One region of the Streptomyces sp. NPDC048269 genome, then DNA from elsewhere that is predicted to be linked to it. Evidence: riboswitches for the same ligand, from Rfam matches in the RefSeq annotation. Region 1 holds a riboswitch; each other region holds the start of a gene.
The links. A riboswitch is a leader RNA that binds a small molecule or an ion and turns the genes downstream of it on or off. The one in region 1 is predicted to bind cobalamin.

Region 1 (10,003 bases):
GGCGCCGGGACGCGCTCCACGGCAAGGACGGACCTGTCGGACATGACACCTCTGGAATTTCCTGCGGTGTCGCGACACCGGTACGTTTCGTGGGGATGGAACCCCGTGATCGTAGCGATGCTGTGTGCATCCACAGGAATCCGGGCTATGCGGCAGGCCGGGTGAAACACGGTCCCCGGCCCGTCCGCTCGTACTGTCCCGCCCCCGCCGCCGCCCACCGGTGGTTCCCCCTGCGGGGCCCGGGCCGGATCGCCCGGCGGCCCCGCAGAAGTGTCACACTCCGCAGTCGCCGGCCCTGAACAGGGGTTACTCCTCCGGCGGGAAGACCGGTTCGCCGGTGGCGGCCAAGGTGATCATGATGGCTTCCACCGGGCAGCCCTCCGCCGCCGTCAGGACCGGCTCGTTCGCGTCCGTTTCCGGGGTGCGCGGGTGCGACTGCCGGGCGGAGTCGAGGGCGAAGCCCTCCGGGGCGTGGTTCACGCACATGCCCGAGCCGATGCAGACCCCCCGGTCCACCTCGACCTGCCAGCGGTCGCCCATCAGGCACCCGCCTCATAGCCCGCCGGCAGGTGGATCATCTTGTGCTCCAGGTACTCGCTCAGGCCCTCCGGCCCGAACTCCCGGCCCACGCCGCTGTTCTTGTAGCCGCCGAACGGGCCGAGCATGTCCAGGCTGAAGGTGTTCACGTTGAAGGTGCCCGTCCGGACCCGGCGCGCGAAGTCGACACCGTGCTCGACGTCGGCCGTCCAGACGCTGCCGCTCAGGCCGAACTCGGAGTCGTTGGCCACCCGTACCGCCTCCGCCTCGTCCCCGTACGGGATCAGGCAGACGACCGGGCCGAAGATTTCCTCGCGGGCGATCCGCATGGAGTTGTCCACCTCGCCGAAGAGGGTGGGCTCCACGTACCAGCCCCGCTCCAGGCCCGCCGGGCGGCCGCCGCCCGACAGGACCTTCGCGCCCTCCTCCTGGCCGATGCGGATGTAGTCCAGCGACCGCTGCTGCTGCCGCTGGGCGACGAGAGGGCCGAGCTGGGTCGCGGGGTCCAGCGGGTCGCCGACCACCAGGGCCCCGGCCGCGGCCGCGAGGGCCTCGGCCACCTCCTCGTACCGGCTGCGCGGCGCGAGCACGCGGGTCTGGGCCACGCACGCCTGGCCGTTGTTCATCCAGGCCGCGGGCACGATCCCGGCGACGGTGGTGTCCAGATCGGCGTCCGGCAGGATCACGGCGGCCGACTTGCCGCCGAGTTCGAGGGTGACGCGGGTCAGGTTGCGCGCCGCGACCTCCATCACGCGCTTGCCGGCGGCGACCGAGCCGGTGAAGGCGACCTTGTCGATGCCGGGGTGGCCGACCAGGTACTCGCTGACCTCCCGGTCGGCGGGCAGGATCGACAGCACTCCCTCCGGCACCCCGGCCTCGCGCGCGATGTCGGCGAGGATGTACGAGTCGAGCGGGGACTCCGGGGACGGCTTGAGGATCACCGTCGAGCCGGTGAGCAGCGCGGGCGCGAGCTTGGCGGCGGCCACGAACTGCGGCACGTTCCACGGGATGACGGCCGCGACGACCCCGACCGGTTCGCGGCGCACCAGGATCGGGCCGAGGACGCCCTGACGGTGCTCCTCGTACGGATAGGCGCGCGCGACGGTGATCGCGGCGTCATAGACCATCATCGGGCCGAGCGCCTGGGCGAGCACGCTCCAGGAGTACGGGGATCCGTTCTGGGAGCTGATCGAACGGGCGATCTCCTCGTGCCGGACGGCTATGGCGTCCTTGATCCGGGAGACGACGGCGACGCGTTCGTCGAGCGACATCCGCGGCCAGGGCCCCTCGTCGAACGCCTTGCGCGCGGCGGCGACCGCCCGGTCGACGTCTGCCTTCGAGGCGTGCGGCACGGAGCCGATGACCTGCTCGGTGTGGGGGGAGACGACCTGGATCGTGTCGCTGCCCAGCGGATCCGTCCACTCCCCGCCGATGAACAGTTGTCCGTGTTCCACGAGCTCGGTCATGGCTGATGCCTCCTGCGGCTTGGCGTTCCAGAACTGATACCAGTTCTAGTTAGAGGAGTCCACGGCCAGGGCGGAACGGCCCGGAAGATCGAACGACTAGTCAGAAAGCGCTGGAGGTGGTCGACTTGGGCTACTACTGAAACAAGTTCTCGTTCGGCTTCCCGTGCGGAACCACGCTCGGTTCGGTTCGGTTCGGTTCGGTTTGGCTCGTCGGCTCGGCTCAGGGACTGGGGGTCTCATGTCAGAGGACACACCACAGGACACGTCACAGGTGACCGACCACGGCGGAGGAGTGTGGGCGATCAAGGTCCCCATCCCTGACAACCCCCTCGGGCACACCCTCGTCCACGTCCTCGACACCGACCGCGGCCCGGTCCTCGTCGACACCGGCTGGGACGACCCCGAATCCTGGGACGCCCTCGTCGCCGGCCTCGCCGCGCTCGGCATCGCCCTCGCCGACGTCCACGGCGTCGTCATCACCCACCATCACCCCGACCACCACGGCCTGTCCGGCCAGGTCCGCGCCGTGTCCGGTGCCTGGATCGCCATGCACGCCGCCGACACCGAGGTCGTCGTACGGACCCGGTCCGCCGAGCCGGGCGTCTGGTTCGACTACATGAGCGAGAAGCTCGCGGCCGCCGGAGCCCCCGAGGAGCACATCGCCCCGCTGCGCGCCGCCCGCGCGGGCGGCCGCATGCGGACGCTGCCCGGCCTGCACGCCGCCGTCCCCGACCGGGAGATCGTCCCCGCCGAGCTGCTCCCCCTCGCCGGACGCCGGCTGCGCGCGATCTGGACTCCCGGGCACACCCCCGGGCACGTCTGCCTGCACCTGGAGGAACAGCACCCGGCGAACCTCCCCGGCAACGGCCGCCTCTTCTCCGGCGACCACCTGCTGCCCGGTATCTCCCCCCACATCGGCCTGTACGAGACCCCGGAGGACACCCGCGTCACCGACCCCCTCGGGGACTACCTCGACTCCCTCGAACGCATCGGACGCCTGGGCCCGGCCGAGGTGCTCCCGGCCCACCAGCACGCCTTCACCGACGCCCCCGCCCGCGTTCGGGAACTCCTCGAGCACCACGAGGAACGGCTCACCGGGCTGTGGGCGCTGCTCGCCGAGCCACTGACCCCGTGGGCGCTGGCGGAGCGGATGGAGTGGAACCGGCCCTGGGAGCAGATCCCGTACGGCTCCCGCAACATCGCCGTCTCCGAGGCGGAGGCCCACCTGCGGCGGCTGGTGAAGCAGGGCCGCGCGGAGGTGGTCCCGGGCACCGACCCGGTGACCTACCGGGCGCTGTAACGGGTACGGCGTCGCGGCCGGAGCGGGCTCGGGGCGGGCAGCGCCCCCGGGCGCGCGGGTTACGGGCCGGTAGAGTGAATCCGTCGTCCACACCTCTGTACGGGGGGAAGCCGGTGCGAATCCGGCGCTGACCCGCAACCGTGACCCGCCCTCGGCACCGCCGCGGCGGGGAGCCGGAATGCCCCGTACCGGAAGTGCGCGGCTCGTGCCGCCGGGCCCCCGGCGGCCGGCACCGTCGAGGTAAACGGAGCCGGAGCCCGGTGCCTGAGCGTGCCTGCCTCCAGCTCCCCAGCACGAGAGGCATCCGCCCCATGAACGTCCGCCGCAGCGCCGCCGCGCTCGCCGCCTCCGCCGTGCTCTGCGTGGGCGCCGCCCCCGCAGCCCTCGCCGACACCGCCCCGCCCGCCTCGCCCTCCGCGCCGCCGGTCATCCCCTCCGGGCTCTACGGCAAGAAGGACCCGATGTACGACGGCGTGTGGCGGCAGTCGTTCGCGCTGCTCGCACTGCACACGGTGGGCGTCAAGCCCGCCGGGCAGGCCGTGGACTGGCTGACCGGCCAGCAGTGCCCGAACGGCTCCTTCCCCTCCTTCCGCGCGGACACCGCCAAGGCGTGCGACGCCTCGACGTACATCGACTCCAACGCCACCGCGGCCGCCGTGCAGGCGCTGGCCGCGCTCGGCGGCCACGACGAGACGGTGAAGAAGGCCGTCGGGTGGCTGAAGTCCGTACAGAACGAGGACGGCGGCTGGAGCAGCAACCCCGGCGGCGCCATGGACAGCGGTACGGACGCGAACTCGACCGGCATCGTGATCAGCGCCCTGGCGGCGGCCGGTGAGAAGCCGGCCGAGGTCAAGTCGAAGGCGGGGAAGTCGCCCTACGAGGCGCTGCTCACCTTCCAGCTGGGCTGCTCCGCCGAGCCTGCCGCCGACCGGGGCGCCTTCGCGTTCCAGCCGGTCGACGGCAAGCTGCTCGCCAACGCCGACGCCACGGCCGCCGCGGCGCTGGCCGGACTCGGCACGGGCGCGGCCGTTCCGCCCGCCACCACGGACACCCCCGCGACGGCGCTCGCCTGCCCGGCCGGTTCCGCCGACCCGGTGGCCGCCGCCCAGGGCGCGGCCGGCTACCTGGCCGAGGCCCTCGAGAAGGACGGCCACCTCACGGCCTCGACCCCGGGCTCGGACCAGCCGACCCCGGACACCGGCAACACCGCCGACGCGGTGATCGCCCTGGCCGCGGCCGGGCACAAGCAGTCGGCGGCGGGTGCGCTGGAGTGGCTCAAGGCCAACTCGGCGCAGTGGTCGAAGGACAACCCTGCGGCCCTCGGCACGCTGATCCTGGCCGCGCACGCGACGGGCACCGACCCGAAGTCCTTCGGCGGCACCGACCTGGTGTCGGCGCTGAACGCGACGGGCCCGGCCCCGCAGGGCACGGACACCTCCGCGACCACGGTGGACAGTGACGAGGACAAGCCCTCGGGCGGCCAGAGCATCTGGTGGATCATCGGTGCGGGCGGCGCGGCCGGCGTGGGCATCGGCATCCTGCTGAGCGGGCGCCGCAAGAAGAAGAACCAGCTCTGATGCCCCGCCGCCTCCTTCCGCTGGCTCTCGGCCTCACCCTCGTTCTGCTGGCCGCCGCACCGGCCCTGGCATCGAGCTACCGCTACTGGTCGTTCTGGGACGGCGCGGGCGGCCGGTGGGCGTACGCCTCCACGGGCCCCTCGACGGCCCGTCCGGCGGACGGCTCGGTGCAGGGCTTCCGCTTCGCGGTGAGCAAGGACGCGGCGGCCGAGGCGGCGCTGCCGCGGGCGGCGGCGGACTTCTCGGCGATCTGCGGGGCGACCCCGGCGGCCGAGGGCAGGAAGCGGGTGGCGCTGGTCATCGACTTCGGCGTCCCGGCGGACGCCCCGGCGGGCGACGCCCCGCCGCAGCCGGAGCCGCGCACGGCCTGCGCCCAGGTGGCCCCGGAGGCCACGACGGCCGAGGCCCTGGCGTCGGTCGCGAAGCCGCTGCGCTACAACAGCGCGGCGCTTCTGTGCGCGATCTCGGGCTACCCGGGCCAGGGCTGCGGCGAGCCGCTGGCCGACGCCCCGGCCGCCCCGGCGGCCCCGGCGGCCCCGGCGGCAACCCCGGAGCAGGAGGGCGGCGGCCCGTCGGCGGGCCTCCTGGCCGGCATCGCAGCAGTGGCCACCCTGGCCGCAGCCGCCCTGTGGCAGTCCCGCCGCCGCACACGATGACACCCGCCGAGGCCGTCCCTCCGAACCGTCCCGAGGCCGACGGCGCCGCCGGACCGTGCAACGGCCGGACACCCGCCGACAGCACCCAGCCCACCTCGGAGCCCGGGGTGCCCGGGCCACACACCGGCGGGGCGGACGCCGACAGCACCCAGCGCACCCCGGAGCCCGGGGTGCCCGGGCCACACACCGGCGGGGCGGACGCCGACAGCGCCCCGCTCACCACGCAGCCCGGGGCGGCCGGGCCGCGCACCGACGGGACGGACGCCGACGGCACCCAACACCCCCCGGAGCCCACGGCAGCCGAACCGCGCACCGGCGGGGCGGACGCCGACGACGCGCAGGCACCCACCGGGGCCACCCGCACCCGGGCTGCGGTCCGGACGGGTGGTGCGGGTGGGTATCCCGCCCGGCCGGAGGCCGGGCGCGGGCCCACCGGAGCCGCACCCGGCGACGTGACCCCGGCCCGGCGGAGCCCGCCCTCGGCGCCGGATCCCGGGCACGGGTCCTCGTACGACCGCCGAAGGCGCTGGAGCGCACCCCGCGCCGACAGGGCCACGGCCCTGCACGCGGGAGCCTGGTGGCTCTGGGCCCTCGGTCTCGCCACCGCCGCGTCGCGCACGACGAACCCCCTCCTCCTCGGCCTGATCGTCGGCGTGGCCGGCTACGTGGTCGCGGCCCGCCGGACCGCCGCCCCCTGGGCCCGTTCCTACGGGGCTTTCCTCAAGCTCGGACTCGTCGTCATCGGCCTGCGCCTCCTCTTCTCCATGCTCCTCGGCTCCCCCGTGCCCGGCTCGCACGTCCTCTTCGTCCTCCCGGAGTTCCCGCTCCCCGCCTGGGTCCAGGGCATCCGCTTCGGCGGCAAGGTCACCGCCGAACAGCTGGTCTTCGCCTTCTACGACGGCGCCAAGCTGGCCACCCTGCTCGTGTGCGTGGGGGCCGCGAACGCACTCGCCAACCCGGCCAGGCTCCTGAAGTCCCTCCCGGCCGCCCTCTACGAGGCGGGGGTCGCCGTCGTCGTCGCCATGACCTTCGCGCCGAACATGGTCGCCGACGTCGTCCGCCTGCGGACCGCCCGCCGTCTGCGCGGCCGCCCCACCGGCGGGGTGAAGGCCATCCTCCAGATCGGCCTCCCCGTCCTGGAGGGCGCCCTCGAACGGTCCGTCGCCACGGCCGCGTCGATGGACGCGCGCGGGTACGGGCGCACCGCGCAGGTCCCGCCCGCCGTCCGGCACACCACCAACGTCCTCACCCTCGGCGGCCTGCTCGGCATGTGCGCGGGCACGTACGGGCTGCTCGCCGCGCAGGGAGCCGCGTACGGCCTGCCCGTCCTCCTCATCGGCCTGGTCCTGGCCATGGCGGGGCTGCACCTCGGCGGGCGCCGGTCGGTGCGGACCCGCTACCGGCCCGACCGCTGGGGGGCGCGTGCATGGCTGGTCGCCGGGTCGGGTGCGGCTGTCGCCGCCGTCCTCATATATACGGGCACGCGCGATCCCGGGGCGCTGGCGCCGGGCGTGGTCCCCCTGGTCTCGCCCTCGCTGCCGCTCTGGCCGGCGGCGGCGATCCTGATCGGTCTGCTGCCCGCCTTCGTGGCACCCGTACCGCCCAAGGAGGCGTCCCAGTGATCCGCTTCGAGCAGGTCTCGGTCACGTACGAGGGCGCGGCCGGCCCGTCGCTCCAGGGCGTCGACCTGGTGATCCCCGAGGGCGAGCTGACGTTGCTGGTCGGGCCGTCGGGCGTCGGCAAGTCCACGCTGCTGGGCGCGGTCTCCGGGCTGGTGCCGCACTTCACCGGGGGCACGCTCCGGGGCCGGGTGACGGTCGCGGGCCGCGACACCCGCACGCACAAGCCTCGGGAGCTCGCGGACGTGGTGGGTACGGTCGGTCAGGACCCACTGGCGCACTTCGTGACGGACGTGGTCGAGGACGAGCTGGCCTACGGCATGGAGTCCCTCGGGCTGGCCCCCGCCGTGATGCGCCGCCGTGTCGAGGAGACCCTGGACCTCCTCGGCCTGAACGAACTGCGCGACCGCCCCATCGCGACGCTGTCCGGCGGGCAGCAGCAGCGGGTCGCGATCGGCTCGGTCCTGACCCCGCACCCGAAGGTCCTGGTCCTGGACGAACCCACGTCGGCCCTCGACCCGGCGGCGGCGGAGGAGGTCCTGGCGGTCCTCCAGCGCCTGGTCCACGACCTCGGCACCACCGTCCTGATGGCGGAGCACCGGCTGGAGCGGGTGGTCCAGTACGCCGACCAGGTGCTGCTCCTGCCCTCCCCGGGCGCGGCCCCGCTCCTCGGTACCCCGGCCGAGATCATGGCCGTCTCCCCGGTCCACCCTCCGGTGGTCTCCCTGGGCCGCCTCGCGGGCTGGTCCCCGCTCCCCTTGTCCATCCGCGACGCCCGCCGCCAGGCCGCCCCCCTCAGGTCCCGCCTGCCGGCCACACCCCCACCGGCCCCGGCCGCGTCCCCGACCCCGACCCCGACCCCGGATCCGGCTCCGGCCTCGGCCACCCCGCCAGGCGGCCGGGGCCGGCCGATTCAAGCCCCGCCGGCGTTTGAGGCGCGGGGGTCTGGGGGCGGAGCCCACAGCAGCGCAGCCCCCGGGCTGCTCACGCGCCTGCTCCGCCGGAGCAAGCCTGGCCCCGGCCGGCCGCCCGCCGCGCTCCGCCATGCGCCGGCCCACGCCGAGCCCACCCCGGCGGCAGCCGAAAGGGTCGCCGAGGCCCGCAACCTCGGGCTGCGCCGCGGCCGCGCCGAAGTACTCCGCGGAATCGACCTGGCCGTGTCGCGCGGCGAAACCGTCGCCCTCATGGGCCGCAACGGCGCCGGCAAGTCCACCCTGCTCTCCACCCTCGTCGGCACCCTCGCCCCCACCACCGGCCAGGTGACCGTCGGCGGCCGGACCCCGCACCGCACGGCCCCCGCCGAGATGGTCCGCCGCGTCGGCCTCGTCCCGCAGGAGCCCCGCGACCTCCTTTACGCCGACACGGTGGCCGCCGAGTGCGCGGCCGCCGACTCCGATGCCGGCGCGGCCCCCGGTACCTGCCGGGACCTGGTGTCCGCCCTGCTCCCGGATGTCCCCGACGACACCCATCCCCGCGATCTGTCCGAGGGCCAGCGCCTGGCCCTGGCCCTGGCGCTGGTCCTCACCGGCCGGCCCGCCCTGCTGCTCCTCGACGAGCCCACCCGCGGCCTGGACTACGCCGCCAAGGTCCGCCTGATCGAGATCCTCCGCGCCCTCGCCGCGCGCGGCCACGCCATCGTCCTGGCCACGCACGACGTGGAACTCGCCGCCGAGCTGGCCCACCGCGTGGTGATCCTGGCCGGCGGGGAGATCGTCGCCGACGGCCCGACCGCCGAGGTCGTCGTCTCCTCCCCGGCCTTCGCACCGCAGGTGGCGAAGATCCTCGCGCCCGCACACTGGCTCACGGTGAGCCAGGTAGCCGAAGCCCTGACCCGGGCGGACACCCCGTGACCCGCCCGGCGACGGGCCCCGTGACCCGCCCGGCGACCGGCAAGGTGCCCCGCCCCCCGGCCCGGCCGGTGCCCCGCCCCGCGACCCGCCCCGTCCGGATCGGCCCCCGAGCCGCCGCCGCCCTGGTCCTCGTCACCCTCATCGGCGTCGCGGCCTTCGGCTGGCCGCTCCTCGCCGACCGGCAGTCCGGCCTCGCCCACTCCCAGGACGCCCCCTGGCTGTTCGCCGCGCTCCTTCCCCTCCTCGTCGCCGTCGTCGTCGCGACCGTCGCCGACAACGGCATGGACGCCAAGGCGGTGGCGATGCTCGGCGTGCTCGCCGCCGTCGGGGCGGCGCTCAGACCGCTGGGCGCGGGCACGGCCGGCCTGGAGCCCATGTTCTTCCTGATGGTGCTCAGCGGCCGCGTCCTCGGTCCCGGCTTCGGCTTCGTGCTCGGCTCGGTGACGATGTTCGCGTCCGCCCTGCTCACCGGCGGGGTCGGGCCGTGGATGCCGTTCCAGATGCTGGCCATGGGCTGGTTTTCGCTGGGCGCCGGGCTGCTGCCCGGCCCGGAGCGGATCCGGGGCCGGGCGGAGCTGCTGATGCTGGCGGCGTACGGCTTCGCGGGTTCGTTCGCGTACGGCACGGTCATGAACCTGCAGGGCTGGGTGATCCTGCAGGGCATGGGGCAGGGCGTCTCGTTCCACCCGGGTGAGCCGGTGGCGGCGAACCTGGCGCGCTTCGCCGCGTACTGCCTGGCGACCTCGGTGGGCTGGGACCTGGGCCGGGCCGTGCTGACCGTCGTACTGACGCTCACGCTGGGCGCCGCTCTGCTCAAGGCGCTGCGCCGGGCGACTAGGAAAGCCGCCTTCGATGCGCCCGTCACCTTCGATTCGGGGGCGGGAAGTGGCCCGGACCACACCCCTAAAGGGGTACGAATGGCTACGAAACGTGAGATACGGGGCCTTCAGCGGTGACTCGGCCCATAGGACCCAGGTCACACACGAAGCGGGATAGTA
Region 2 (10,003 bases), on a different contig from region 1:
TCGTGAGTGGCCATCACCACCGTGGTCCCCGACGCGCGCAGCCCGGCCAAGGCGTCCAGCAGCCGCTCCTGGCCGTCCGGGTCGAGCCCGGCGGTCGGCTCGTCCAGGATCAGCACCCGCGGAGCCATCGCCACCGCGCCCGCGATCGCCGCTCGCTTGCGCTGCCCGTACGAGAGCAGGTGGGTCGGGCGGTCCCGCAGCGCCGTGATGTCCAGCGCGGCGAGGGCGGAGTCGACCCGCTCGCGGACGTCGGGCAAGGGCAGGCCCAGGTTCATCGGGCCGAAGGAGACGTCCTGTTCCACCGAGGCCGCGAACAGCTGGTCGTCCGGGTCCTGCACGACCAGCTGGACCGCCGTCCGCAGCCGGGTCAGGCCGGCGCGGTCGTACGCGACCACCGCCCCGTCCAGGTGCAGCGCGCCCGACCCGGGCCGCAGGCCTCCGCTGAGCAGCCGCATCAGCGTGGTCTTGCCGCTGCCGTTGCGGCCCAGCAGGACCAGTGCCCGGCCCTCGGCGATCCCGAAGTCGACGCCGGAGAGCACGGCGGGCCCGTCCTCGTACGCGTAGCCCGCGCCCACCAGTTCCACCAACGGCCTCACAAGTACAGCTCCTTCAGTACGAGAGTCATGACGGTCAGCCCGGTCAGCAGCGCGGCGGAGGCGGCCAGGAACCGCCAGGACAGTGCGGCCTCGGGGACGAGCACGCGCAGCGCGCCGTCGTAGCCGCGCCCGGCCAGGCCCGACTGGAGCCGCGCCGCGCGGTCGAAGGCCCGTACGAACGAGGTCGCGGCCAGCCCGCCCACCGAACGCCACGCCGCCGCCCGGCCGGTGGTGCCCAGCCGGGCCGCCTGGGCCTGCCGGACCCGGGCGAGGGAGTCGAGCAGCAGGAACCCGATCCGGTACATGACCAGGGCCACGTCCACCACGGGAGCCGGCACCCCCGCCCGGACCAGCCGCGGCAGCACGTCCGACACCGGGGTGGTGAACGCGAACAGCAGCACGCCGAGCGAGGCCGCCGAGGTGCGCAGCAGCAACTCCACGGCGTGCCGGGGGCCGTCCGGGGCCAGCGAGACGAAGCCGGCCGGCCCCCCGACGGCGAACAGCAGCGGCAGCGCCCCGGTGAAGCAGAACCCGAGCGGGATGCGGAAGGCCCGCCACAGTTGCCGCCGGGCCACCCCGGCGGGGCCGAGGAGCACGGCGAGGGTGGCCGCGGCGACCAGCGGCCCGCCGGGCCACGGGGGCAGGCACACCGCGGCGACCGTCAGTCCGATCCCCAGCAGGGCCTTCTCCAGAGGGTGGCGATGGCGCCAGCGACTGCTGTGCGCCGCCGCGTCGATCGGCAGCACCGCCTACGACTCCGTGGCGGACGTGGGCGGGCCCGCCTCGGCAGCGGCGGCGGCCGCACCCTGACGGCGACCCTTGCGGACGCCGAAGTAGTACGCGAGCACGCCCGCCCCCAGCGCCGCCTGGAGGGCGAACAGCGCCGACTCGATCTCCCCGGAGGGCGGCTCGTACAGCGGCGAGAACCAGGGCTCGTAGTCCGGCTTCAGCTCGGTGATGGCCGCCTCCGCCTGCGCGTCGGCGCCGGCGAACGGCTCCTCCTTGCCCTCGCCCAGGCCGAGCGCGAGCGGGAGTACGGCCAGCGCCGCCACCAGGAGCAGCAGCAGGGTGTTGATCTTCGCGTTCCTGGTCATCAGGCCGACGCCTCCTGCTTCTTCCCGGATCCCGTGAGCTTCGCGACGCCGAGCCGGACCAGGTCCGACGTGCTGGACTGCATCAGCAGCCGCATCACGAGCACGGTCAGCAGCCCCTCGCTGACCGCGAGCGGGATCTGCGTCACCGCGAAGATGCCGGCGAACTTCTCCAGCGAGCCGACGAAGCCGCTGCTCGCGTCCGGGAAGGCCAGGGCCAGCTGGACGGAGGTCACGCAGTAGGTGACCAGATCGGCGAAGAAGGCGCCGAAGAAGACGGTCACCATCAGCGGCACGCCGAACTTCCGCAGCAGCCGGTAGACGCCGTAGCCCGCCCAGGGCCCGGCTATCGCCATCGAGAACACGTTGGCGCCGAGGGTGGTGAGCCCGCCGTGCGCCAGCAGCAGCGCCTGGAACAGCAGGGTGATCGTGCCGAGCACCGCCATGATCGGCGGCCGGAAGAGGATGGCCCCGAGCCCGGTACCGGTGGGGTGGGAACAACTGCCAGTCACAGAAGGGATCTTCAGGGCGGACAGTACGAAGGTGAACGCTCCGGACGCTCCGAGCAGCAGCGTGCTCTCCGGGTGGGCCTTCACCTCGCGGGTGAGGGCGCGTACTCCGTGTACGACAAAGGGAGCGGACGCGGCGCCCCAGGCGACCGCGTGCAAAGGGGGCAGAAACCCCTCGGCTATATGCATGAGTGGGGAAGACCTCTCCAGCACCTCGTGGATGGACAGCGCGCCCCGGCCGGTCTCCTGGCTCACGGGTACTGATGCCCGGACTCCGCCTTCCCGGGGCCGTGCGGTTTCCCGCGCGGGCCCAGTGGCTTCCCGAAGGAATGGAGCCGGACTTCCCGATCACAGTGGCGAGGGCCGCACCGGTTTCACACCGGTTTCCCGAACACCAAGGCCCACTGACCCTAGTCGGCCGCGCGGAGTGGTAACAAACCGTTCCGAACGCCACCCGCCTGGCGGTGCCCGGCGTACGGCGAGTGGCCCAGCCCGTCGGGCGCACGGGGGTGCGGCCTGGTGAAGTGGAGGGCGCAGAGCGGTACACGTTGCCCCACCAGGGCGGTCCGCGGGCCCGGCTCGCCCATGCCGCACGAAGGAGACAGAACGATGGCGGAGACGGGAGCGGCCCACGGCGATCTGCGGGCCCTGGTGATCAACTGCACGCTCAAGCGGTCGCCGGAACGCAGCCACACGGAGGGCCTGATCGATCGCAGCCGCGGCATCATGGAACGCCAGGGCGTGCAGGTCGAGGTCCTGCGCGCGGTGGACCTCGACATCGCCACGGGCGTGTGGCCGGACATGACCGAGCACGGCTGGGAGACGGACGAGTGGCCGGTCGTCTACAGCAAGGTGATGGCCGCCGACATGCTGACGCTGGCCGGGCCGGTGTGGCTGGGTGACAACTCCTCGGTCATGAAGCAGGTCATCGAACGTCTTTACGCCTGTTCGTCGATCCTGAACGAGGCCGGGCAGTACGCCTACTACGGCCGGGTCGGCGGGTGTCTGATCACGGGCAACGAGGACGGCGCGAAACACTGCGCGATGAACGTGCTGTACAGCCTGCAGCACCTGGGATACGTGATCCCGCCGCAGGCGGACGCGGGCTGGGTGGGGGAGGCCGGCCCCGGTCCCTCCTACCTCGACCCCGGTTCCGGCGGCCCGGAGAACGACTTCACCAACCGCAACACGACCTTCATGACCTGGAACATGCTCCACCTGGCGAGGATGCTGAAGGACGCCGGTGGCGTCCCCGCCCACGGCAACCAGCGGTCGGAGTGGGACGCGGGGTGCCGCTTCGACTTCGAGAACCCCGAACACAGGTGAGACACGGCCCGGCAGGCGCCCGGTCACGGACCACCGAGATCCACGGAGGGGAGGGCGGCTCAGATCGATCGCGAGCGATTCACGAGAACGCTGACGTTCTGGCTGCGTCCGGCATTCGCGCTCCGCGTGGTGAACCGGTTCCAGAGAATCGCGGGGTTCGATCGCTCGATGGCGCTGGCTTCCAGCATGCTGACCGCGATGGTCTCCCTCGCGATCCTCTTCGGTGCCGTGCTGGCCGACATCGGCGGTCAGGACGTTGCGGACCGGATCATCGACCGGTACGGCCTCACAGGGGCCGGAGCCGATGCCGTGCGGGACGTCTTCTCCTCGACCGCCGACACGAGCGTCGGCGTCCTCGGGGCCCTGTTCCTGCTGATCTCCATGCTGAGCTTCGCGCGGGCGGTGCAGCGGTTGTTCGAGCAGACCTGGCAGCTCAAGCCCCTGAGCATGCGCAACACGGTCAATGACGCGAAGTGGGTCCTGGCCTTCGTGATCTACGTGCCCGTGAGCGGCTGGCTCTTCGCCGTCGCCGGCCGGGGGCACCTCACGCTGGCGGTGAACCTGCTCGAAGCGTCGCTGAGCGGGCTCTTCCTCGTCTGGGGTGGCTGGATCCTGTCGGCGAAGAGGATCGCCTGGAGCGATCTCCTGCCGTTCGGTGTCATCGTGTCCGTCCTGATGGCGCTCTATGGCGTGGGCGCGGACTTCTACCTGCCGCGTCTGTTCAACTCCTACGCCGACCGTTACGGCGCGATGGGCGTGGTCTTCGCGATGCTCTCGGCGTTCTTCGGCATCGTGCTGGTCGTGGTGGGGTCGGCGGCGCTCGGACGGGAGGTGCGTGATGAACTCGGCCGCATCCGTCAGGGCGAGCGGCCGCCCGATGACGAGGTCCGCCGTGAATGGGACAGCGTGGTCAGCCAGATGAGGGAGCGCTGGCACACCACCCGGGGGAGGATCTCCAGCTTCCGGCCGTCCAGCAAGCCGTCCGAGGAGCTGTCGGACGAGCTGTCCGAAGAGCCGTCCGAGGAGCCGTCCGACGAGTCCTCCGACGCGCCGTCCGAGAAGCCGGAGCAGCCGTGAGCGGGGTCCCGTTCAGACGCCGGAGGTGGCGATGATGTCGCCGCCGGAGACGGCGGCGGTGAGCGCGGCGTGGTCGGAGACGGTCTGGTCGGCGTAGTGGAGCGCGAAGTCGGCGACGGCCCGGTCGAAGGCGTCGGCCTTGCCGAGGTAACCGGCGATGGCGATGCGGTCGCCGGAGCGGGCGTGGGCGCGGGCCAGTGCCGTGCCGCACAGTTCCGCGTACTGGCGGAGCACGGCCGGGCCCATGGTCTCGACCACCGCCGATCCCTTCATGTCGCGCAGCTGACGGCAGTAGAAGTGGCGCCCCTCCGGTCCGCTCGTCCAGCCGAGGAAGATGTCGCCGGTGGCCTGCATCAGCCGCTGCCCCGCGACCACCCGGTGGCCGTGATGAGCGTGGCCGTCGGCCGGCAGGTGATCCTCCAGCACCGACGGCACGGCCTCCTTGAGCTGGAGGAAGAGCGGGTCCTGCGCGTCGCGGCCGGTCAGCAGGATGATGAAGCAGCGCGTGCCCACGCTTCCCACGCCGACGACCTTCCGGGCCGCGTCCACGAACCGGTAGCGGTCCAGCAGGAGGCGGCGTTCCTCGGGGAGAGTGCTGCGGTACTCGCTGAAGATCTTGTCGACGGCCCGTGTCGCGCGTTCGCCGACGGGCTCCAGCAGAGGGGGGTCGTCGATGATGCGCCGACGGCCGTTCCGGACCTCGGTGAGCTTGTCGAGTGCCTGCAGGCTGGTGCGCCCGCGAGCGCGTTCCAGGTTCGCCTCGGCCCGTCCCCGCCGCTTGCGCTCGCGGATCACGGGGAGTACGGCGTAAGGGTCGATCCGCTGGTACCAGACGGCGAGTTCGCCCTGCTCGGCCAGCTGCCGCATGGCACGCCGGTAGGAGCCGGCCGCGGCGAGAGCGGCTCGCCACGCGCGTCCGTCACCGTGCCCCCGGTCGCGGGCGGCCACCGCGACGCTGGCGGCGAGCCGCTTGACGTCCCATTCGAACGGCCCGGCCAGGGTCTCGTCGAAGTCGTTGAGGTCGAACAGCAGGGCCCGTTCGGGTGAGGCGAAGACGCCGAAGTTCAGCAGGTGCGCGTCACCGCAGAGCTGGACGGTCAAACCGGTGTTCGGCACGGCGGCGAGGTCAGCGGCCATGACGGCGGCCGCGCCGCGCAGGAAGGTGAACGGGGAGACCGACATCCGCCCGTAGCGGATCGGCAGCAGCTCGACCACCCGGCCGGCGGCCTGCCGCTGCAGCAGCCGCAGGGGATCGGGCCGGTCCGCGGCCGGGGTCCACCGGCCGTGCGAGGACCGTGCGACCTGCTTGCGGACCGCGCGCCCCATCCGGGCCCGGTCGGCTGGACTGGTCATGGTCTGCTCCCTTGTCGCTCCGTCCCGGCCACGACGGCGGTACGGCGGTACGGCGGATCGCGGGCGGGCCTACTCCTTCGCGGCGCCGGCCTGCTGGGTCGGCCACTTGAGTTCGATCTCCAGCTCGATCTGCCCGTCGCCGACCTCGACCTCGATTTCGCTGACGAGGTCGTCGGGGATGCGCAGGGTCAGCCTCCCGGGCCCGAGGTCCAGTTCGGCCTTGCCGCCACGTCGGAGCGCGTCCGCGAGAGCGGAGAGCTGATCGGCGGCCTCAAGGCGTGACAGTGAACTCTTCTGCTCGAATTCGAGGTCCTTCACGGCTGTCTCCCACATGGTTGGGAACGGCGTGCACGGTTAATTGTCACGTCATGTATCAAACGGGGCATCCTCATGTGGAGCGGGCGAACGCCAGGGTGACGACATCGCGCCAGCTGGGGTGCGGAGCGGGCATGCGGGACCCGGGCCGGTGTCTCGGTACCAGAACGCGCAAGGCGCCCGGGCGGATGTCGCAGGTGACGGGGGCGGGCAGGGACAGGGCCTCTCCGTCCACGGCGACCGCGATGCGGTCGGTGTGCGAGGTGATGACGATCCGGCGGGAGGTCAGTACGTGCAGACCGGCTGCCCGGGCACCTCGAACCGCGATGTCCGCCGCCTGGGCCGCGTTGCCCACCCGGATCCCGACGACGCCCAGCAGTCCCTGGTCCAGCCGGGGTCTGCGGCCGCCCGCGGACGTGGGATCGGGGGCGGCGTACGGGTTGTTGCTGACCAGAAGGGCCTGCTGGGACTCCAGCTTCGCCTCGTCCGTCTGCGCGTCGAGCGTGTGACCGGAGTATCCGAGCAGCAGGTCCGGCAGCGCGTCCAGAATCGAGCCCGCCTTGGCGTCGCGGTATTCCGGGCGCTGCACGACCTGTGCGTAGACACCGAACGAGGCCGTGTTGACGAAGGCGCGGCCCCCCACGAAGCCCAGGTCGATCCGGAGTTCCTCCCCGTCGGTCAGCGCGTCCAGACACCGGGCCGGGTCCTCGCGGTCCAGACCGAGGTCCATGGCGAAGTGGTTCCTGGTGCCCGCGGAGATCGCCAGGAACGGCAAGCCGTGCTCGGCGGCCACCTCGGCCACCCGGGCCTGCGTGCCGTCGCCGCCCGCCACCCCCAGCAGGTCCGCGCCCTCGGCAACCGCCCGCCGGGCGATCGCGGAGAGGTCCGTTTCGGCCGCGCCGCCCAGCAGAACGACCCGGGCGCCCAGCGCCTCTGCCTTCTCGGCCAGACCGAAGCGGCTGACCTTGCCGCCGCCGGACTTCGGGTTCATGATCAGCACCGGGTGCCGGGGGAGGGAGCACGGGGCCGCACGCATCCCCTCGGGTTCCCGCGCGTGCAGCAGTGCCCACCGCGAGCAGGCAACGGCGGCTGCCCACAGGGCGATCGCGGCCAGCAGGGTGGGCCACAGGCCCGCCCGGGTGTACAGCACCAGGACGGCCACGGGCGCGGCCACCGCGAGCAGCGCACCGGCCACCCGCACTGCCCCTCGATGGGACAGCGCCCACCACGTACCCATCGCCGTGAGCGCCGAACAGGCCACTCCGGCGGCGAGGATGACCAGACCTCCGAACCCGCTCGCCGCCAGGAGCGACCCCGCCGCACCCAGCGCGCAGGCCAAGGCCAGCCTGGCCGACGTGCGTGCGCGCGCCGGCGGGCCGGAACGGGGCGCCAGGGACATCGTCCTCACGTCCTTCGACCGGTCCTGGGCCGTGCCCGGGCGGCCGGGGACGGTGCCGCGCGGGCCGGGGTGTTGCGGCCGTGGGGCCACAGGGGCATCCGCCGCCCGCCACGGGCGCGGCTCGTGCGGACCCCTGGAGGGCGGTGCTCAGGGCCGGCTGTCGGATTCGGCCACGGCGATGGCGATTCCCAGGGCCTCCGTGATGTGGGTGGCTGCCGACATGACGCGGGCGGTGCCCACGATCGGTGCGATGGACACCAGGACGTCCTGGAGCTTCCCCGCGTCCACGCCGGAGTCCATGGCGGGGCCGATGTGGGCGACGTAGGACATCGCGGGCGCGTCCATGGCGACGAGCGCGGCGATGCGGGTGAGCATGAGGGTGTCCGCGGACAGGCCGCACCGCTCGAGCGAGTCGAGGGTCATGGCGGCGAGGGTGTCGAGGACAGGAGTCTCGGAGGCGGTCGTCATACGGGTCATCTCCTGACGGGATCGGGGATCGACGCCGTCGGTGCCGGTGGAGGGGAACCGGGTTCTTCCCGTGGCGTGTCCCTCTCCATCGACCTTAGGAACATTTCGGGCCGTATGCATCCGGGTGGCGGCGCGGTGCTCGCCGCCACCCGTGCGCCCGGCCGTTCAGCAGTGGTTCGGGTGCGCGATGTCCACGACGAACCGCTCCGGCGAGTGCAGGGAGAAGGTGCGGTAGTAGGGGACCGTGTCGAAGGCGGCACCGAAGGTCACGTACCCCTCGAAGTCGCCGGTCAGGGCGAGGCCCTTGAGCTTGCTGAGGTTGATCTTCTGGAGCTTGGGCCCCTGGTAGACGCTGTGGCCCGCGTCGTCGTGTGCGGCGGCGGGGTTGAGGCGGATCTCCAGGAAGTGCTTCCCGGCGAGCGGTACGGGCTTGCCGGACCCGTCGTAGCGCAGCTGCGGGACGGAGGTGACGGTCACCCCGGGGACGAACCCCTGCAGGTCGATGACGATCCGGTCGTACGCGGGGTGCCCGCCCCAGCGGGCATGGACGACGAGCGGAGTCTGGATCTGGGTCTGGGTCCGGGCGCGGGTGGCGACGGCGGCCGAGGCCGGCACCGCGGACGAGAGCCCGGCGGTGAGCAGAGCGCCGGAGGCCAGGGCCACGATCCGGCGGAAACGCGGGTGGATCATGACGTCCCCTCGATTCTCGGGAGGCGGGGACTTGTGACACAGCCTAGGACGCCGTAGCGGACCCGGCAGTTCCACTTCCCCTTCCGCAATTCCTTCGGTGCGCAACTTCCTTCGATGGCAGGGTGGTTGAGTGAAATCCACAGAATCCGTCCCGCTCGACACAGGAGAGAACCGGATGCGCCGTCACCGCTTTCCTCGCCATGGAACGGTCGCCGTGGCCCTGGTCCTGGCGGTCACCGCCTGCGGCGGCGACGCGGACCGTGAGGTCCCGCAGGAGGGCAAGGGAGGCTACCGCTGGGCGGCCACGGACGAGATATGCAACATGCTCCCGTACGGCGAGCTCGCCGACCCGCTGGGCGCGCGCGAGGAGGCCGCGGACCGGATCAAACGGTCCGGCGGGGGCGCCCCGGGCGTCCTGTGCGTCCAGCCGCTCGTGGAGTCCGGCCCGGCGAAGTACGGGAACGTCAAGGTCGAGCTGGACCTCGCCTACACCGAGAGCGTCGACTTCGCGAAGGACGTCTTCACCAGGGGCCGGGAGAACACGGCCAAGGACATGCCGGACAGTGGCCTCACCGAGGTGAAGGGCGTCGGCAAGGAGGCCTACCGGTTCGCCTACAACAAGCCGGCCGAGCTGCGCCAGGTGCGTGAGCTGCGCCTGCGGGACAGCAACCTGACGATCGACGTGACGGTCACGGCCGAGGCGCGCACTCCGCCCACCCCCGAGAGCCTGAAGGCCTACGACACGTCGGTGGACGACTTCGCCAAGGGGGTCCTCAAGGCCCTCCGCCGCGGGTAGGAGCGGCGGACGGCGCGGCGGACAGGAAGGACGGCGCGGCGGACAGGAAGGGGCCCGGCGCACGCGCCGGGCCCCTTCCTGTCCCGTGCCGCGGATCAGCACTCGATGACGTTGACCGCGAGGCCGCCGCGAGCGGTCTCCTTGTACTTCACCTTCATGTCCGCGCCGGTCTCCTTCATGGTCTTGATGACCTTGTCGAGGGAGACCTTGTGGCTGCCGTCGCCGCGCATGGCCATCTTGGCCGCCGTGACGGCCTTGACCGCAGCCATGCCGTTGCGCTCGATGCACGGGATCTGGACCAGCCCGCCGACCGGGTCGCAGGTCAGGCCCAGGTTGTGCTCCATGCCGATCTCGGCCGCGTTCTCGACCTGCTCCGGGGTGCC
Region 3 (10,003 bases), on a different contig from region 1:
TCGGTCCGTTATCGGACCGACACCTGGGGAGAGAGAAGGCCTGTCCCCCCTTACGTGTCACGATGTGACCGCACATATCGGAGGAGCCGGTGACGGCAGCGAAACTGGAGTCGGGAAGGCGGGCGGCGATGGCCACCGAAGGGGCGATCACGGAGCCGGAAGGCGGGGCGGCCACCCGCACGGCGCGCGTACCCAAGTACTACCGACTCAAGCGGCACTTGCTCGACATGACCGAAACGCTGCCCCCCGGCACGCCCGTGCCGCCGGAACGCACGCTCGCGGCCGAGTTCGACACCTCGCGGACCACCGTCCGCCAGGCCCTCCAGGAACTCGTCGTCGAGGGACGACTGGAACGCATCCAGGGCAAGGGGACCTTCGTCGCCAAGCCCAAGGTCTCCCAGGCGCTCCAACTCACCTCGTACACCGAGGACATGCGCGCCCAGGGACTGGAACCGACCTCCCAGCTCCTCGACATCGGCTACGTGACCGCCGACGACACCCTCGCCGGACTGCTCAAGATCAACACCGGCGGACGGGTCCTGCGCATCGAGCGCCTGCGGCTGGCCAGCGGCGAGCCGATGGCCATCGAGACCACCCACCTCTCGGCCAAGCGTTTCCCCGCCCTGCGCCGTTCACTCGTGAAGTACACCTCCCTCTACACCGCACTCGCCGAGGTGTACGACGTCCATCTCGCCGAGGCCGAGGAGACCATCGAGACCTCGCTGGCCACGCCGCGCGAGGCCGGCCTGCTCGGCACCGACGTCGGGCTGCCGATGCTGATGCTCTCCCGGCACTCCCTGGACGCGGACGGCGAGCCGGTGGAATGGGTGCGGTCGGTGTACCGCGGCGACCGGTACAAGTTCGTGGCCAGGCTCAAGCGACCTGCGGTCTAGCACCCGTTCCCCTATACCGGAATACGGACGGGGTCTTACGTTCACCGGGCATTCCCCCGTAGATTCCCTGCGCTCACGCAGTGATCGACGAGGGGACGAGAGCCATGCCGGAACCGCAAGCTACTGGTACAGAACGGGACGTGGCGAGTCCGGGCGGCACTCCGGGCTCGCCTTCGCCGAGGTCCATCGCCGTGTGGGTGCTCGTCGGTCTCGTCGGCGCCCTCGGCTGGGCCGTGCTCGCCCTCTCGCGCGGCGAGGAAATCTCGGCCGCCTGGCTGCTCGCGGCCGCGCTGGGCTCGTACGCGATCGGCTACCGGTTCTACTCCCGGTTCATCGCGCACCGCGTGCTGAAGGTGGACAAGACGCGGGCCACCCCCGCCGAACGCCTCGACAACGGTGTCGACTTCCACCCCACCGACCGGCGGGTCCTCTTCGGCCACCACTTCGCGGCCGTCGCCGGCGCCGGACCGCTCGTCGGACCCGTGCTCGCCGCCCAGATGGGCTATCTGCCGGGCACCATCTGGATCGTCGCGGGCGTCATCTTCGCGGGCGCCGTCCAGGACATGGTCACGCTGTTCTTCTCCACCCGCCGCGACGGCCGCTCGCTCGGCCAGATGGCCCGGGACGAGATCGGCCCCGTGGGCGGTGCCGCCGCCCTGGTCGCCGTGTTCGCGATCATGATCATCCTGCTGGCCGTGCTCGCACTCGTCATCGTGAACGCGCTGGCGCACTCCCCGTGGGGCGTCTTCTCCATCGGCATGACCCTCCCGATCGCCCTCTTCATGGGCTTCTACCTGCGCGTGCTGCGGCCGGGCCGGGTCACCGAGGTCTCCGCCATAGGCGTCGCGCTGCTGCTGCTCGCCATCGTGGCGGGCGGCTGGGTCGCCGAGTCCTCCTTCGCCTCCACCTTCACGCTGGAGAAGGAGACGCTGGTCGTCTGGATGGTCGTGTACGGCTTCGTCGCCTCGGTGCTGCCGGTGTGGATGCTGCTCGCGCCCCGCGACTACCTCTCCACCTTCATGAAGGTCGGCACCATCGCGCTGCTCGCCCTCGGCGTGGTCATCGCGATGCCGACCCTGAAGATGCCCGCGGTCACCGACTTCGCGACCCGCGGCGACGGCCCGGTCTTCGCCGGCTCGATGTTCCCGTTCGTCTTCATCACCATCGCCTGCGGGGCCCTGTCCGGCTTCCACTCGCTGGTCTCCTCGGGCACCACCCCGAAGATGATCCAGAAGGAGACCCAGGTCCGGGTCATCGGCTACGGCGCGATGCTGACCGAGTCCTTCGTCGCCGTCATGGCGATGATCGCCGCCTCGATCATCGATCCCGGTCTGTTCTTCGCCGTGAACTCCCCCGGCGGAGTCATCGGCACCACGGTCGAGACCGCCTCGGCGGCGGTGACCAACTTCGGCTTCGCCATCTCCCCGGACGCCCTCGCGCAGGCCGCGAAGGACGTCGAGGAGACCAGCCTGCTGTCCCGCACGGGCGGCGCGCCGACATTCGCACTCGGAATGTCGGAGATCTTCTCGGCCGTCATCGGCGGCGCCGGGATGAAGGCCTTCTGGTACCACTTCGCCATCATGTTCGAGGCGTTGTTCATCCTGACGACGGTAGACGCGGGCACCCGCGTCGGCCGGTTCATGCTCCAGGACACCCTCGGCAACGTGCACAAGTCCTTCCGGAACGTGAGCTGGAAGCCGGGCGTCTGGCTGGCGAGCGCGATCGTCGTCGGCGGCTGGGGCTACTTCCTGTGGGTCGGCGTCAAGGACCCGCTGGGCGGCATCAACCAGCTCTTCCCGTTGTTCGGCATCGCGAACCAGCTGCTCGCGGCGGTCGCCCTGGCCGTCTGCACCACGCTGCTGGTCAAGTCCGGCCGGCTGAAGTGGGCCTGGGTCACCGGTGTTCCGCTGGCGTGGGACGTGGCCGTCACGCTCACCGCGAGCTACCAGAAGATCTTCTCGGACGACGTGAAGATCGGGTTCTTCGCGCAGCGCGACAAGTACCAGACCGGCATCGACGCGGGCAAGGTCCTGCCTCCCGCCAAGAACATGGGCGACATGCACACCGTCGTCACCAACGCCACGGTGGACGGTGCGCTGTCGGCGCTGTTCGCGATCCTGATCGTCATCGTGCTGGCGGACGCGGCCCGGACCTGCTTCAAGGCCATCAGCAGCCCGGAGTCCGTGAAGCTCTCCGAGGTCCCGTGGACCGAGTCGAAGATCATCGCCCCGGCGGGGCTGATCCCGACCGCCGAGGAGAGGGCGGAGCTCGCCGCTTCCGGCCTCGACTCGGGCGGCGGCCGGGTCAAGGAGCCGCTGTCCTCATGAGCGGCGTCATGAGCGGCCTCGTGAGCAGCGTCATGAGCGGCCGTGCGGGCCTGCGCGGCGCGCTGGCGCGGGTCCGGTTCTACGTACGGGAGTTCTCGGGCGAAGCGGCGTACGACCGGTACGTGGCCCACGCCCGCTCCCACGACCCGGACGCGCCGGTCCCGACGCGCCGGGAGTTCGAGCGGGCCCGTACGGACGCGCGCGAGGCGGACCCCCGCGAGGGCTTCCGCTGCTGCTGAGGGCAGCCGAGGGGCCCCGCCCGAAACGGGTGGGGCCCTTCGGCACGCCTGCGGCACACTCGACGGCATGGACATCACGATCAGGCCGGTGCGGCCCGCCGACTACGCGGACCTGGGCGAGATCACCGCCCGGGCCTACCTCGCCGACGGGCACCTGGACTTCAACGAGGACGACGAGTACCTGCACGTGCTGCGCGACGTGGCCGGCCGCGCCGCCCAGGCCGAAGTGCTGGTCGCCGAACAGGACGGCCGGGTCCTGGGCGGAGTGACCTTCGCCGCGCCCGGCAGCCCGCTGGCCGACATCGCCGGCCCGGACGAGGCCGAGTTCCGGATGCTCGCCGTGGCCCACGAGGCGCGCGGGCAGGGCGCCGGCGAGGCGCTGGTGCGGGCGTGTGTCGAGCGGGCCCGGGCCATCGAGGGCGTGACGGGACTGGTGCTCTCCACCCAGCACAGCATGGCCGGCGCCCACCGGATCTACGCGCGGCTGGGTTTCGTACGCACGCCCGAGCGGGACTGGGCGCCGATCGAGGGCTTGAGGCTGCTCACTTACGAGTTGAAGCTGTAGCCGCGTGGACACAACATGTGGGGGCTGCCGCATCCGACCGCCCCCACATGTATGCTCATGCCTGCTGTCGCCGCAGGGGAATCCGGTGCGAATCCGGAACTGTCCCGCAACGGTATGAAGTGCACCGATCGGTGCATCCGCGAGTCCGAGGACCTGCCGACAGCGCGCCCGGCTCGACCGAACCGGGTGCCGATACGTCCGGGCCTCGCGGTTGGGCCGGTGGACGCCATGCGGTGTACGCGTTACTGCCACGCCCGCATGCGCCCGCCCGCGCCCCGCCCCGCCGATGACCGGGCCGAGCGAGGGAGAGCTCCCGCCGTGACCATCGCGCCTTCCGCACCGCGCGCCGAGTCCATTTCTGGCGACAACACCGAGGGCCCGGGGGCCACGCTGCTGCGTACCCTCACCGAGCTGACGGCCGACCTCCCCGACACCGACCCCGGACGGGTGGCCGCCGCCGCGCTGCGCGGCCGCAGCTTGGCCGCCGACGAGGCCGAACTGCGCGGGCTGGCCACCGAGGCCGCCGCGGGGCTCATCTCCGAGGACCCGGCGTACTCCCGCCTCGCCGCACGGCTGCTGACCCTCGCCGTCCGTGACGAGGCCGCGGGCCAGGGCGCGACCTCCTTCTCCGAGTCCGTCGCGGTCGGGCACCGCGAGGGGCTCATCGCCGACCGCACCGCCGAGTTCGTGCGCATCCACGCGAGCCGCCTGGACGCCCTCGTGGAGCACGCCCTCGCCGAGGGCGCCGACGACCGCTTCGGCTTCTTCGGCCTGCGCACCCTGCACAGCCGCTACCTGCTGCGCCACCCGATCACCCGTCAGGTCGTGGAGACCCCGCAGTTCTTCATGCTGCGCGTGGCCTGCGGCCTCGCGGAGGACGAGAGCATGCGCGCGGTCGAGGAAGTGGCCTCGCTGTACCGGCTGATGAGCCGCCTCGACTACCTGCCGTCCTCCCCCACGCTCTTCAACTCCGGAACCCGGCACCCGCAGATGTCCTCCTGCTACCTGCTGGACTCCCCGCTGGACGAGCTCGACTCGATCTACGACCGCTACCACCAGGTCGCCCGCCTCTCCAAGCACGCCGGCGGCATCGGTCTGTCGTACTCCCGCATCCGCGCCCGCGGTTCGCTGATCCGCGGCACCAACGGCCACTCCAACGGCATCGTGCCGTTCCTGAAGACCCTCGACGCGTCCGTCGCCGCCGTGAACCAGGGCGGCCGCCGCAAGGGCGCCGCCGCCGTCTACCTGGAGACCTGGCACGCGGACATCGAGGAGTTCCTGGAGCTCCGCGACAACACCGGTGAGGACCAGCGCCGTACGCACAACCTGAACCTCGCCCACTGGGTCCCGGACGAGTTCATGCGCCGCGTGAACGCCGACGCCGACTGGTCGCTGTTCTCCCCGGCCGACGTGCCCGAGCTGGTCGACCTGTGGGGCGACGAGTTCGACGCCGCCTACCGCAAGGCCGAGGAGTCGGGCCTGGCCCGCAAGACCATGCCCGCCCGCGACCTGTACGGCCGGATGATGCGCACCCTCGCGCAGACCGGCCAGGGCTGGATGACCTTCAAGGACGCCTCCAACCGCACGGCGAACCAGACCGCCGAGCCGGGCTCGGTCGTCCACTCCTCGAACCTGTGCACCGAGATCATCGAGGTCACCAACGACGGCGAGACGGCCGTCTGCAACCTCGGCTCGGTCAACATGGGCGCCTTCGTCATCGACACGGCCGACGGTCGCGGGATCGACTGGGAGCGGCTGGACGAGACCGTCCGCACCGCCGTGACCTTCCTCGACCGCGTGGTGGACATCAACTTCTACCCGACCGAGCAGGCCGGCCGCTCCAACGCCCGCTGGCGCCCGGTGGGTCTGGGCGCCATGGGCCTCCAGGACGTGTTCTTCAAGCTGCGGATGCCCTTCGACTCCCCCGAGGCGAAGGCCCTGTCCACCAAGCTCTCCGAGCGGATCATGCTGGCCGCGTACGAGGCCTCCTGCGACCTCGCCGAGCGCAGCGGCCCGCTGCCCGCGTGGGAGCAGACCCGCACCGCCCGCGGCGTCCTGCATCCCGATCACTACGACGTCGAGCTGAACTGGCCGGAGCGCTGGGACGCGCTGCGCGCCCGGGTCGCCAAGACCGGCATGCGCAACTCGCTGCTCCTCGCCATCGCCCCGACGGCGACGATCGCCTCGATCGCGGGCGTGTACGAGTGCATCGAGCCCCAGGTCTCCAACCTGTTCAAGCGCGAGACCCTCAGCGGTGAGTTCCTCCAGGTCAACGGCTACCTGGTGGAGGAGCTCAAGCAGCTCGGCGTGTGGGACGCGCAGACCCGCGAGGCGCTGCGCGAGTCGAGCGGCTCGGTGCAGGGCTTCGGCTGGATCCCGGCCGAGGTGCGCGAGCTGTACCGCACGGCGTGGGAGATCCCGCAGCGCGGCCTGATCGACATGGCGGCGGCCCGTACGCCGTTCCTCGACCAGTCGCAGTCGCTGAACCTGTTCCTGGAGACGCCCACCATCGGCAAGCTCAGCTCGATGTACGCGTACGCCTGGAAGCAGGGCCTGAAGACCACGTACTACCTGCGCTCGCGCCCGGCGACGAAGATCGCCCGCGCCGCGCAGGCCGCCACCCCCGCAGCGCTCCCCCAGGCCGTCGCCGACGCGGAAGCGCTCGCCTGCTCCCTTGAGAACCCCGAGTCCTGCGAGGCCTGCCAGTAATGAGTTCCCACGACAACAAGAACCTCCTGGACCCGGGCTTCGAGCTCACGCTCCGCCCCATGCGCTACCCGGACTTCTACGAGCGCTACCGGGACGCGATCAAGAACACCTGGACCGTCGAGGAGGTCGACCTCCACTCGGACGTCGCCGACCTCGCGAAGCTGACGCCCGCCGAGCAGCACATGATCGGCCGGCTCGTCGCGTTCTTCGCGACGGGCGACTCGATCGTCTCGAACAACCTGGTGCTGACGCTGTACAAGCACATCAACTCCCCGGAGGCGCGCCTGTACCTGTCGCGCCAGCTGTTCGAGGAGGCCGTGCACGTCCAGTTCTACCTGACGCTGCTCGACACCTACCTGCCCGACCCGGACGACCGCGCGGCCGCCTTCGACGCGGTCGAGGAGATCCCGTCGATCCGCGAGAAGGCGCAGTTCTGCTTCAAGTGGATGGACTCGGTCGAGAAGATCGACCGGCTGGAGACGCAGGCCGACCGCCGGCGCTTCCTGCTGAACCTGATCTGCTTCGCGGCGTGCATCGAGGGCCTGTTCTTCTACGGCGCCTTCGCGTACGTGTACTGGTTCCGCAGCCGCGGCCTGCTGCACGGCCTGGCCACCGGCACCAACTGGGTGTTCCGCGACGAGACCATGCACATGAACTTCGCCTTCGAGGTCGTGGACACGGTCCGCAAGGAGGAGCCGGAGCTCTTCGACGACGCGCTCCAGCAGCAGGTCACCGACATGCTGAAGGAGGCCGTGGAGGCGGAGCTGCAGTTCGGCCGCGACCTGTGCGGCGACGGTCTGCCGGGCATGAACACCGAGTCGATGCGCGAGTACCTGGAGTGCGTCGCGGACCAGCGCCTGGTCCGCCTCGGCTTCCCGCCGGTGTACGGCTCGCAGAACCCGTTCTCCTTCATGGAGCTGCAGGGCGTCCAGGAGCTGACGAACTTCTTCGAGCGCCGTCCGTCGGCCTACCAGGTCGCGGTCGAGGGCACGGTCGACCTGGACGAGGACTTCTGAGTCCGTCGCCGAACCACTGATCGGCCGGTGGCTGCCTCGCGCAGCTGCCGGCCGATCCTGCGTTCCCGGACGATTCCGTGGAGGGCCGGGGCGAGCAGGAGGGCGGCGACGGCGAGGACGACGGTGTAGTCGAGGAAAACGTTCATGCGTCCAATGTCGCGGGACCGGCGAAACCCGGACAGTGGCAGGACTGTCATGAAAGTGCGAATTACTGCCACACTGGAGTCATGCTGAAGAACGTGGCCGTGGCCGTGGTGAACGGGGTCGCCCCCTTCGAGCTCGCCATCTTCTGCGAGGTCTTCGGGATCGACCGCAGCGAGATCGGCCTGCCCGCCTACGACTTCGCCGTCTGCGCGGTCGAGGACAATCCGCTGTCCGTCGGCGACGGCCACTTCGGCCTCACCCTCCCGTACGGGATCGAGCGGCTGGACGAGGCCGACCTGATCTGCCTGCCGGCCGACCGCGAGGCGCCCTCGCGCGCGTATCCGCAGCCGCTGCTGGACGCGCTGAACCGGGCCGTGGACCGCGGCGCGCGCGTGCTGAGCGTGTGCAGCGGAGCCTTCACGCTGGGCGCGGCCGGCCTGCTCGACGGCCGCCGCTGCACCACCCACTGGATGCACGCCCCGACGCTGACGCGCCGCTACCCGCGCGCCCTGGTCGACCCCGACGTGCTGTACGTGGACGAGGGTCAGGTGATCACCTCGGCGGGCACCGCCTCCGGGATCGACGCCTGCCTGCACGTGGTCCGGCAGGAGCAGGGCGCGGAGGTGGCCAACACCATCGCGAGGCGGATGGTCGTGCCGCCGCACCGGGACGGCGGGCAGGCGCAGTTCATCCAGCGGCCGCTCACCCGCACGTCCTGTGACACGGTCGGCGAGGTCATCGGATGGATGGCCCGGCACCTGGACGACGAGATCACCGTCGAGCAGCTCGCGGAGCGCGCGCACATGTCGCCGCGCACCTTCGCCCGCCGCTTCCTCCAGGAGACCGGCACCACGCCGTACCAGTGGGTCCTGCGCCAGCGGGTCCTGCTGGCCCAGGAGTTGCTGGAGTCCACCGACGAGACCGTCGACGCCGTCGCGGGGCGCTGCGGCTTCGGCAACGCGGCCGCTCTGCGGCACCACTTCCTGCGGACGCTCGGCACCACACCGAACGCGTTCAGGCGTACCTTCCGGGGTCCGCAGGCCGCGGCCTGAGCCGAGCGCCGGGCAGGCACTCCCGGCACACCGGGCGGGTGCTCCTGGCCGAGAACCAGAGAACCTTTGGCCCGAACCAGCTCGGTACGTAGTCGGCCAGTGGCGTACGGTGAGGACGCCCGGCCTGGCCGCGCCGCACAGCGCCCGGCCGCGCGCCGCTCACCACAGCCCAGGGGGGCCACCAATGTCCCGTACCGCCCGCATCCTCACCGCCGCCGTGTTCGCCGTCCTGCTCGCCGGCGGCGCGACCGCGACCGCCTCCGCGGACAGCGGCTGGGGCGCCGCACCGGCCGACAGCGGCTGGGGCGCCGTGCCCGCCGAGACCGCGAAGCACGCCGCTCCCGCCGACAGCGGCTGGGGTTTCGCCCAGAGCTAGGCCGTCGCACCACGCGCACCTACGGCAGGCCCCCGCTCCGGTTTGGGAGCGGGGGCCTGCCGTAGGTGTGCGTACGCGCCGCGGGAAATCAGTCGTTCGGGACGGTCTCGTAGCGCGGGGTGCCCTCTTCCATCTGCCGCAGGGCGTCCTTGCGGTCCCGCTTCGAGAGCCGGTCGATGTACAGGTACCCGTACAGGTGGTCGGTCTCGTGCTGGAGGCAGCGCGCGAAGTAGCCGGTACCGCGCACCTTGATCGGGTTGCCCTGCGCGTCCTGGCCCTCGACCTCGGCGTAGTCCGGGCGGGCAAGCGAGGCGTACGCCGTCGGGACCGAGAGGCACCCCTCGTTGGAGTCGTCCAGCACCCGCGCGCCGGCCGGCAGCTCGACCAGCTTCGGGTTGACCACGACTCCGGTGTGCCGCAGGCCGTCGTCGTCCGGGCAGTCGTAGACGAAGACCTTGGCGTCCACACCGATCTGGTTCGCGGCCAGGCCCACGCCCTCCGCGGCCTTCTGGCTGGCGAACATGTCATCGATCAGCTGCGCCAGCTCGTCGCCGAACTCGGTGACGTCCTTGCACTCCCGGTGCAGGACCGGGTTGCCGACCACCGTGATCGGGCGGGCGGTGCCCCGCTCGCGGTGGGCCAGCTCGCGCTCCGCACAGTCCTCGGTGTCCACGACGTACCC

Region 2: it holds a riboswitch for cobalamin, as region 1 does, so the genes downstream of both, AB0D48_RS32370 (energy-coupling factor ABC transporter permease) here and AB0D48_RS20980 (prenyltransferase/squalene oxidase repeat-containing protein) in region 1, are expected to answer to the same signal.
Region 3: it holds a riboswitch for cobalamin, as region 1 does, so the genes downstream of both, AB0D48_RS09485 (ribonucleoside-diphosphate reductase subunit alpha) here and AB0D48_RS20980 (prenyltransferase/squalene oxidase repeat-containing protein) in region 1, are expected to answer to the same signal.

The regions. Positions count from the first base shown of each region.
Region 1 is NZ_JBEZLW010000018.1:61,751-71,753, reverse strand. It holds gene AB0D48_RS21000 (acyltransferase) at 1-44, opposite strand, end outside; gene AB0D48_RS20995 (ferredoxin) at 307-540, opposite strand; gene AB0D48_RS20990 (aldehyde dehydrogenase) at 540-2,003, opposite strand; gene AB0D48_RS20985 (MBL fold metallo-hydrolase) at 2,242-3,303, shown strand; cobalamin riboswitch at 3,373-3,502, shown strand; gene AB0D48_RS20980 (prenyltransferase/squalene oxidase repeat-containing protein) at 3,615-4,880, shown strand; gene AB0D48_RS20975 (SCO2322 family protein) at 4,880-5,536, shown strand; gene AB0D48_RS20970 (energy-coupling factor transporter transmembrane component T) at 5,989-7,158, shown strand; gene AB0D48_RS20965 (ATP-binding cassette domain-containing protein) at 7,155-9,005, shown strand; gene AB0D48_RS20960 (ECF transporter S component) at 9,074-9,961, shown strand.
Region 2 is NZ_JBEZLW010000051.1:24,582-34,584, forward strand. It holds gene AB0D48_RS32355 (ATP-binding cassette domain-containing protein) at 1-596, opposite strand, end outside; gene cbiQ (cobalt ECF transporter T component CbiQ) at 593-1,342, opposite strand; gene AB0D48_RS32365 (energy-coupling factor ABC transporter substrate-binding protein) at 1,346-1,690, opposite strand; gene AB0D48_RS32370 (energy-coupling factor ABC transporter permease) at 1,690-2,385, opposite strand; cobalamin riboswitch at 2,415-2,634, opposite strand; gene AB0D48_RS32375 (flavodoxin family protein) at 2,806-3,522, shown strand; gene AB0D48_RS32380 (hypothetical protein) at 3,691-4,599, shown strand; gene AB0D48_RS32385 (DUF2252 domain-containing protein) at 4,612-5,952, opposite strand; gene AB0D48_RS32390 (amphi-Trp domain-containing protein) at 6,022-6,270, opposite strand; gene AB0D48_RS32395 (diacylglycerol kinase family protein) at 6,341-7,666, opposite strand; gene AB0D48_RS32400 (carboxymuconolactone decarboxylase family protein) at 7,814-8,134, opposite strand; gene AB0D48_RS32405 (hypothetical protein) at 8,300-8,824, opposite strand; gene AB0D48_RS32410 (hypothetical protein) at 8,955-9,620, shown strand; gene AB0D48_RS32415 (L-serine ammonia-lyase) at 9,716-10,003, opposite strand, start outside.
Region 3 is NZ_JBEZLW010000006.1:154,450-164,452, reverse strand. It holds gene AB0D48_RS09505 (GntR family transcriptional regulator) at 129-893, shown strand; gene AB0D48_RS09500 (carbon starvation CstA family protein) at 998-3,220, shown strand; gene AB0D48_RS09495 (YbdD/YjiX family protein) at 3,253-3,459, shown strand; gene AB0D48_RS09490 (GNAT family N-acetyltransferase) at 3,527-4,024, shown strand; cobalamin riboswitch at 4,069-4,200, shown strand; gene AB0D48_RS09485 (ribonucleoside-diphosphate reductase subunit alpha) at 4,343-6,733, shown strand; gene AB0D48_RS09480 (ribonucleotide-diphosphate reductase subunit beta) at 6,733-7,749, shown strand; gene AB0D48_RS09475 (hypothetical protein) at 7,701-7,895, opposite strand; gene AB0D48_RS09470 (helix-turn-helix domain-containing protein) at 7,977-8,945, shown strand; gene AB0D48_RS09465 (hypothetical protein) at 9,130-9,321, shown strand; gene def (peptide deformylase) at 9,410-10,003, opposite strand, start outside.